Regions from separate parts of the Halobacillus sp. B29 genome, predicted to be linked through region 1. Evidence: riboswitches for the same ligand, from Rfam matches in the RefSeq annotation. Region 1 holds a riboswitch; the other holds the start of a gene.
What was found. Region 1 has a riboswitch for lysine ahead of ACTWP7_RS10175 (Na+/H+ antiporter NhaC family protein). Riboswitches for the same ligand answer to the same signal wherever they lie in the genome.
Positions count from the first base shown of each region.

Region 2: linked by a shared signal. The riboswitch ahead of dapA (4-hydroxy-tetrahydrodipicolinate synthase) and the one ahead of ACTWP7_RS10175 (Na+/H+ antiporter NhaC family protein) in region 1 are both predicted to bind lysine.

Region 1 is NZ_JBQQCM010000006.1:228,249-232,681, forward strand. Features, by position in the region: gene ACTWP7_RS10165 (bifunctional metallophosphatase/5'-nucleotidase) at 1-627, shown strand, start outside; gene yunB (sporulation protein YunB) at 731-1,507, shown strand; lysine riboswitch at 1,562-1,751, shown strand; gene ACTWP7_RS10175 (Na+/H+ antiporter NhaC family protein) at 1,886-3,439, shown strand; gene ACTWP7_RS10180 (sodium-dependent transporter) at 3,662-4,433, shown strand, end outside.
Region 2 is NZ_JBQQCM010000007.1:175,980-180,412, reverse strand. Features, by position in the region: gene ACTWP7_RS11105 (response regulator transcription factor) at 1-499, shown strand, start outside; gene ACTWP7_RS11100 (SurA N-terminal domain-containing protein) at 560-1,381, opposite strand; lysine riboswitch at 1,773-1,951, shown strand; gene dapA (4-hydroxy-tetrahydrodipicolinate synthase) at 2,071-2,964, shown strand; gene ACTWP7_RS11090 (hypothetical protein) at 3,012-3,914, opposite strand; gene ACTWP7_RS11085 (LysM peptidoglycan-binding domain-containing protein) at 4,119-4,433, shown strand, end outside.

The sequences.
Region 1 (4,433 bases):
CGTAAAGATGAGAAAGTCATACAGGATGTACAGGTGATGAGGGAAAGGGCCATAGACCTTTTACAAACTCCTATAACAAAGTTAACTAAGCCTTTGTATATAGGTTGGTTTCAAGAGACTTCTTTAATGTCCAGGCTTACCATCGAACTTCAGAATTGGACAAATTCAGACGTGGCGATGCTGAATGCGGGTATTTTATTAGATCATTTAGGAGAAGGGGAAGTGACTTATCAAGATGTGCACAGGATCTGTCCTCACCCCATGAACCCCTGTAAAGTAGAATTGAAAGGGGATGAACTACTGGAAGTCATTCGGGTAGCTCATACAAGAAAGTTAACGGAGATCCGCTTGAAAGGATTTGGCTTTCGTGGAGAAGTGATTGGGAAGATGGTTTTTGCCGGCGTGGAAATTGAAACGAAAGAATCGCAGGACGGTGAAGAACGTGTAGTACGCGTAACAAAAAATGGCGTTCCTATTGATCAGGATAAGTCCTATACTCTTTCAACCGCTGATACATTTACGTTCGGCAGGCTGTTTCCTGAAATTGCTTATGCACCCAATAAGGCTTATTATATGCCTGAGTTACTCCGTGATTTACTATCGGAAGCGCTAAAAACATATGAATAAAAGGTTTTCCTAAAGATTGGTATCCAAAGTCCAAAGATATCATTAATTCTATGCCTAAACCTCTTCTGTACTACATATAGTTAGTTCAGGAGGGGTTGTTTTAATGGGGAAAAGTAAAGTTACAAATGGGCCCTCGATTGGGAAAAGAATCGTTTTGACTTTTATGTTTTTTTTACTATTCACCGCTTTGAGCCTCTGGCTAATCAACCGGGGTATTACTCCGGCACTCATTGGTATAGCTGAAACAAAAACCCAACAACTTGCAAGAGATGCAATCAATGAAGCCGTTAATAAACAAATAGCGGAAGACCTACAATTTAATGACTTAGTTAAAATGGAAAAAGATGATAAAGGAAATATCGTTTATATGGGCTGGAATTCAGTTGTGGTGAACAGGGTGCTGAGAAACACAACATACCGGGTTCAAAACTTCCTTAAAAGAATGGAACTAAACGAATTACCAATGGAGGATACAACACTTGAGCCTGATATTGATCCTAATATGACTCAGGAGGAACTAGGCGAACAGCCCGCAACACTAATTGAAATTCCAGTCGGACAGGCGACGAACAATTCGCTTCTCGCTAACCTGGGACCTAAAGTACCGGTTCAATTACGTGTGATTGGGGACGTACAGTCAAACTTTCAAAGTGAAATTACAGAGTATGGTATTAATGCAGCATTATTTCAATTATCTATTCATATTGAGGTAAACGTAAGGATTGTGATTCCTTTCTCCACTGAAACAACAACCGTCGCTACAGATATTCCTATAGACACAGCTACTATCTTAGGAGAAGTTCCTGACTTCTATGGTGGTGAGGGAGAAGCTCCAGACAAATCACCATCTTTTTCCTTTCCAATGGATGCCTTGCAATAATGTAACTATACTGATAGAATTGCATGGAAATAAATATGCGTGACCTTATCAGATCGGTGAGGTAGAGGTGCAGACGTCATTAGTAATCAATGGGAGCCAGGCAAGCTAGGATCATTGAGGAAAGGGATGAGTTTCTGCCGAAGTGTACGATAGTGTTGTCAGACTATCCTATGCTGGTGTATATCTGAAGAAGAGACACACTGTCATGCATGCTCTTTTGGGTGCATGGGGCGCTACTGATCGAAATGGAGGATAATCAAGTTGCTACAGGCAATGATAGGTTATTTTCTACTATCATTGTCTTTTTTTATTCCTCATTTTTTTAGGCAGTAGCCTTCCTACTCCCGTTTACATCAATAGCTTTACGGAGGGAATATCATGGAAGGAACGATTTATTCATTAATCCCGGCATTATTAATGCTGGTCCTTGTGTTGGTAACAAGAAGAGTGATTTTATCACTGGGGATAGGGATTATTATCGGAGCATTTATGCTTACGGGGTTTGATCTCAAAGAAGGTTTTGTATTAATCTGGTCGTTATTTTCGACTATTTTCGTGAGTGAAGGAGCTCTCAATACAGGGAACCTGTATCTGTTATCATTCTTATTTTTATTAGGTATCACTACAGCCTTTATGACAGCCTCAGGGGGAAGTAAGGCCTTTGGGAAATGGGCTGTTGAAAAAATTCGCACACGTAAAGGGGCAAAACTGCTTCCGGCTGTTTTAGGGGTTATCATTTTTATTGATGACTACTTTAACGCGTTAGCTGTTGGTCAGGTGGCCAGACCTGTAACAGACCGTTATAAAATATCAAGGGCTAAGCTTGCCTATTACATTGATTCTACATCTGCTCCCATTACCGTTATTTCTCCGATATCGAGCTGGGGAGCTTATATCATCGGCACGATCGGAAGTATTTTAGCAGCTAATGAAATTTCTAATTATCAGGCATTGGAAGCATTTATCCTAATGATTCCTGCCAATTACTATGTGTTCGCTGCGCTGCTTCTTGTCTTTCTCACTATCTTCTTGAAGCTAGACATTGGGGCTATGCGGACGCATGAGAAAAGAGCTTTAGATACTGGTCAGCTAACTAATCCTGATGGAGATGTTCCAGGGGATTTAAACGATGAGTTTAAGCAGCACAACAACGGCAAAATTGCTCATCTAATTCTACCCATTGGAGCGCTTATAGCGGGGACAGTGGCGGCTATGGTTATCACAGGTATTCGAAACACGGATGGGGCCGTGGATCTGCTCGCGATTTTCGCAAATACCAATGTGAATATTTCCTTATTTATAGGAGGACTGGCAGCCGTGGTTACAGCAGGTGTTTTATACGCAGGACAGGCTAGACCGAAGTCGGGAACACCGCTTGTCTTCTGGGAAGGAATTAAAGCCATGCTGCCCGCTATTTATATATTAGTATTTGCCTGGATGATTGGAGATATTATCAGTCAGTTGCAAACAGGTGAATATTTAGCTCAGCAGTTCCGCCAGGCGGATATTAATGTTGCTTATCTGCCCTTGCTTATTTTTATCATTTCTGGATTCATGGCACTTTCCACGGGGACTTCCTGGGGAACATTTGGAATTATGCTTCCGATAGCGGGGGAAATAGCGGCTGTTACGGAGCCGGCTATGATACTGCCTGCTCTATCAGCTGTACTGGCTGGTTCTGTGTTTGGAGACCATTGTTCGCCTATTTCAGATACAACCATATTATCTTCTACGGGGGCAGGTGCAAACCATATTGACCACGTACTCACCCAGCTTCCTTATGCAGGCATTGCTGCGGTAGCGGCCTCCATTGGATATATCCTACTTGGCTTAACTGGGCAAGTATGGATTCCATTGTTAGCAACTCTCGCTGTTGTGGTAATTATAGGTATATTGATTCATTCCTTTACTTCCTCAGTCGAGAAGAAATAAATGCTAAACTTATCCTAAGGATAGAGACTTTTCTAAGTCTCTATCCTTTTTTTGTTATTTTTGTTAAATTCTAAATATTTTAAAATAACTTTGACAACCCCTAAACGGATGGTTATAATTTAAGCAGAAATAATCAGAAAAAAATAAAAATTTCGAAACACCCCCTCATCCCTGATTTAGGGTAACATGAGGGGTTATATAAATAAAAAGGAGGCCTTTCACATGGAAAATCGTGCACAATGGGGGACGCGAGTGGGTTTCCTGCTAGCTGCTATGGGGTCAGCTATCGGGCTTGGTAACATTTGGCGTTTTCCTGCCACTGCGTACGACAGCGGCGGAGGAGCATTTATCGTACCTTATCTATTTGCTTTACTTACAGCAGGTATTCCGCTTTTAATCATGGAATATACTATCGGTCATAAATACCGTGGGTCTGCACCAAAGTCTTTTGGGAGAATTAAAAAAGGCTTTGAATGGCTGGGATGGTGGCAAGTTGCCATATCCTTTGTTATTTCTACTTATTATGCCGTTATTATTGCCTGGGCAATTATGTATGCTTTTTATTCTTTCAACTTAACTTGGGGCGATGATCCAACAGCATTTTTCGTAGGAGATTTTCTAGAGCTGGCCGATGCGGGGGCGATTGGCGGACTTGTTCCCAAGGTACTGCTGCCGTTGCTTGCCGTTTGGGTTATTACGTTAGGGTTTTTAGCACGAGGAGTTAAGAAAGGGATTGAAGTAGCTAATAAAATCTTCATTCCGCTCCTTGTCGTCTTATTCTTAATTATAGTCGTCAGAGCAGTGACGCTTGAAGGAGCTGCTGATGGTCTTTCGGCATTCTTTACGCCTGAATGGAACCGTATTGCAGATCCTAACGTATGGGTGGCAGCCTACGGACAAATCTTCTTCAGTTTATCAATTGCCTTTGCCATCATGGTAACTTATTCTTCTTATCTGCCGAAGAAGTCAGACATTACGAACAATGCCTTTATAA
Region 2 (4,433 bases), on a different contig from region 1:
TAATGGAGAAGAAGCGTGCAAACTGGTGCGCGAACTTAAGCCGGACATCTGCCTGATGGATATTGAAATGCCGGTGAAAGATGGCCTGACGGCAGCGGAAGAGCTGGCAGACGAACCGTGCAAAATCATCATTCTTACAACGTTCGCACGCCCCGGTTATTTTGAACGGGCAAGAAAGGCCGGCGTCAGTGGATACTTACTTAAAGACAGCCCAAGTGAAGATCTTGCGGAAGCAATACGCAAGATTATCGACGGTCAGCGTATTTTCTCCCCTGAGCTGGTGGATCTCGCCTATACAGAGCAGGATCCGCTCACGGAAAGAGAACGCCAGGTGATTAAGTTAATGGCTGAGGGAAAGAACACCAAAGACATCTCGAAAGAATTATATATTACTCCGGGTACGGTACGAAATTACGTGTCCGTCATCTTGGATAAGCTTGAGGTTTCCAACCGGATTGAAGCCATCTCACGCTTCAAGGAAAGAGGATGGTTCAAGTAAGTTAAAAAAATCCATTAAAAAACCAGGTCCCGCGGGAAAGGACCTGGTTTTTTTAATGAATTATAGATTAACTGTAACGTCTGCATCTTCACGAAGCTTCTCTACAAGAGCTTGATATGCTTGGGATTCTTTTTGCTGAGTCAACTGCTGTTTAAGCGTTGGCTTAGCTTCTTCATAGGACGGAAGCTGCTGTTCACTTCCGGATTCTTCTTGCTGAGCTTTCGCATCGTCATACGCTTGTTTAATCTCTTCTTCTGTAGGTTCAAGATCGCCGTTTTCTTCAGCTAGTAACTTGTCTACTTTGACCTGAGTCTGAAGCTGGGATCTAACCTCTTCTTCACTCATACCCTGCTGTTCTTCAATCGTGGAGAAGAACTGTTCTTTAGATTCTACCCCTTGATTGGATTCGACCACTTCGGTAATTCGTTCATTGACTTCTTCTTCCGTTGCTTCAAGTCCGCGGTCATTGGCTTCCTGTACAAGAAGCTCCTGTCCAACTAAACCTTCTGCCGTCTGCTTCTTCAACTGTTCTTGATCAACTTCCTGGCCAGACATTTGAGACTGCATGGCAGCTTGCTGGAACTGGCTTTCGTACGTGCGGGTAAATTCTTCTTTTGGAATTTCTTCGCCGTTGACGGTAGCTACTACTTCAGGCACGCCTTCTAAGTCAGGTTCTGGCATTTGAGGCTGCTCAGAATTTTCGCCCTCTTGGCTGCTGCCTTCGCCTTCCTGGCTGCTTTCACTGTTCTCAGAAGATTCTTCCTGTTGAGCTTCTTCATTGTTACTGTCTCCACCTGATCCTTCATCGTTACCGCATGCTGTTAATAACGCTATGAATAAAGCAAGTGATAAGCTTAATAACCATTTCTTATTCAATGTCATTCCCCTTTCGAATACCTAATGCTTGTCATTGTAACACGTGCCCGCCTACTGTACATCCATCACATTCTCGTGTGTATGCCCATTGTAACATCTGTAATATACCTATGCCCTGTCACAAAGCCTTCGATACCACACCAGTCATCCCGTAATTCTAAATGTGGAATTTTTGTGTAAAAATTTTTTACAGCCAAAATTACTCGTCCTCTTCAGTTTTGCCAAACTGTATAGGAATCTTTCACCTTTTGCGAAATAAATGAGATAATAAATGGATAGTAACTCTCCCTAACTATAACAACTTACATTAAATACCACAAAATATAAACCTTGAATTTTCAAATAAATTATGATACGTTACAAGGAACTAAATATTTTCTTATTTCAATTCTATTGAAGTAAGGATAGAGGTGCAAATTCCAAGAGTACGCATGTGAAGGAGAATGAGATCCTGTGAAACATGAGGAAAGGGGTTTTTGCCGAAGCTGACGGAATCTCATATTCCCGATGCTGGTTCTGATGCTTAAGAGGTGCAGAACTGTCATATAGGAGACTATATGGAGGGCTATCTTAATGCAGGAACGGATATCAAAGTTCTAAGCAGCAGCGAACCCTCGTTGCTGCTTTTTTGTGCTTTACTGCTGCAGAGCCCTCAAACCTCGAACGTATAAAAAACTAAGTAAAGGTGTGAGGTTATGAACTTTGGTCAAGTACTAACAGCTATGGTAACTCCGTTTGATTCAGAAGGAAATATTGATTTTGATGCGACCCGCTCCCTGGTTAATCACTTAATCTCCAACGGCTCTGATGGTTTAGTGATCGCAGGCACAACAGGAGAATCTCCAACGTTAACGTCAGAGGAAAAAGTAAGCCTGTATAAATTTGTCGTGGAAGTCGTGAGTGGCAGAGTTCCAGTTATTGCGGGAACGGGTTCCAACAATACAAGAGCTTCCATTCAATTAACTAAACAAGCAGAAGAAGCAGGCGTTGACGCGATTATGCTTGTGACCCCTTATTATAATAAACCAACCCAAGAGGGCATGTATCAGCATTTTACGACGATTGCCAAAGCTACTTCCCTGCCAATCATGCTCTATAATATCCCAGGACGCAGTGTCGTGAATATGACGCCTGAAACGATCGTCCGCCTATCTCAAATTGAGAACATTGTATCGGTAAAAGAAGCGAGCGGTGATTTAGACGCAGCTTCTGAAATTATCAGTCGTACACCGGATGAATTCACGGTTTACAGCGGCGAAGACTCCAATACCCTTCCGTTTGTATCCATTGGCGGTACTGGAATTGTGTCCGTATCAGCCCATGTGATTGGAAATGAAATGCAGGCCATGATACAAGCCTATCGAAACGGGAACGGCAGCTATGCATCAGCTATGCACCGTACCCTTCTTCCCGTCATGCATGCCATTTTCTCTGCCCCTAGTCCTTCTCCGGTTAAAGCCGCTTTGAACCGAAAAGGCATAGAAGTCGGCGGCGTTCGTTTGCCGCTGCTTCCCTTAACAGAAGAAGAAGCCAATGAGATTGAAACGATTCTGGCTTCTGTTCAGCAAAGAGAACATGCATATAGCTAGTTATATAAAAAATCCCTGTGCTCGTCTAATCGAGCACAGGGATTTTTTTATAATAAGTTCTGATAATTCGTCTGGATGAATTGAATGAGTGTGCCAAGTGTCTGACCTTTAAATTGATCAGGTACAGAGTTCCCATCCGGATCGGCATAATAAAGCGCTCCTACTTCCTCATTGTACCTGTACCCCAATTTTTTAAGCTGGTTCTGCAGTTCCTCAGGCAGCTGTTCCAAATCAGTTTGAGCTGTAAAATAGTCGGTTGGATAGATCCACACATCTACATCCGTTAACCCTGTTTGAACGACAAATAAGTCCTGATCATATTGGGATATCCACTGGTCTTTTGAAAATAAAGAGACGCCTGAACCTTCAAGCGAGGAAATGCCATCCAGGTTTATTCCGAAAATCTGATTGAGTACTCTTCGAATTTCAGGGCCATCGATCTTTTTACCATAAGACGCTAAGTATAAATCCAGTACTTCTAATTTGGATAGTGACGGAATGTCTTCTTCATCTAACCATTTGGGCAGCGATTCTTTCACCCCTTGGATAATTTCGTCCGGATACGTTTGATTTCCCGCTCCCAGCTCAGATATTCGCTCGAGGTCAATCGAATAAATCTGGTTAACGATTCTCGGAATTTCCTTTGCGTCCACTTTTTTGCCATAGGAAGCAAGGTAGCGATCCATGACCTCCACTTTACTCATTTTTTCAATGAGTGAAATCGCTTCGTCGTACCTGAGCGGGCCTTTCATTTCTCGCCTTAGGGTTTTAAATACCTCTCGTACAATCTCCTTCGAGTACTTCAGTTCATCATTTTCCGTCTGATAGAGTTCGTGTTTTAAACTTTTAGCCTGAACCGTAGTCGATGGTAAGGAAAGAGTGGTACCAGACAACATCACAATGGCGGTAACGACCATTATTCTCTTTAAAGCCTGTTGAAACTTTTTCATTATTCACCCTCCTGCACGTTTATTTCGGAATTAATGACAAATCCTCTTTATTGATATCGGCATACTTAAGGTCATCATAAGCTGAATACGTGAAGACGATCAAATTTTAATTGGAAAAATTTAAAATTTTACGTTTAGATTACAGAGAAAACCGAAACACAATAAATGTAACACTTTTGAAATATTTTCAAGGAGGGGTCCTGTATGAAAAAAACTAAATATCTTGCGCCGTTATTAGCAGCGGGAATGACGTTTGGGGTTGGTGCCGGCAGTGCATCAGCAGAGAATTCAACGGTGACCTTTGAACGAGGAGACACGCTTTGGAGTATAGCCCAGGAATACAGTGATGTGGCCGTAGAAGATTTATACAAATGGAACCCGGGAATTGATGCAGATGTCATTCAGCCAGGTTCGAAAATTATAGTTAAAACAGATGAAACCATACGTGAAGAAGAGCCTACAGAAGAGTTCCACACCGTAACTCCCGGCAGTACCATGTACAGCATTGCGAACCTTCAC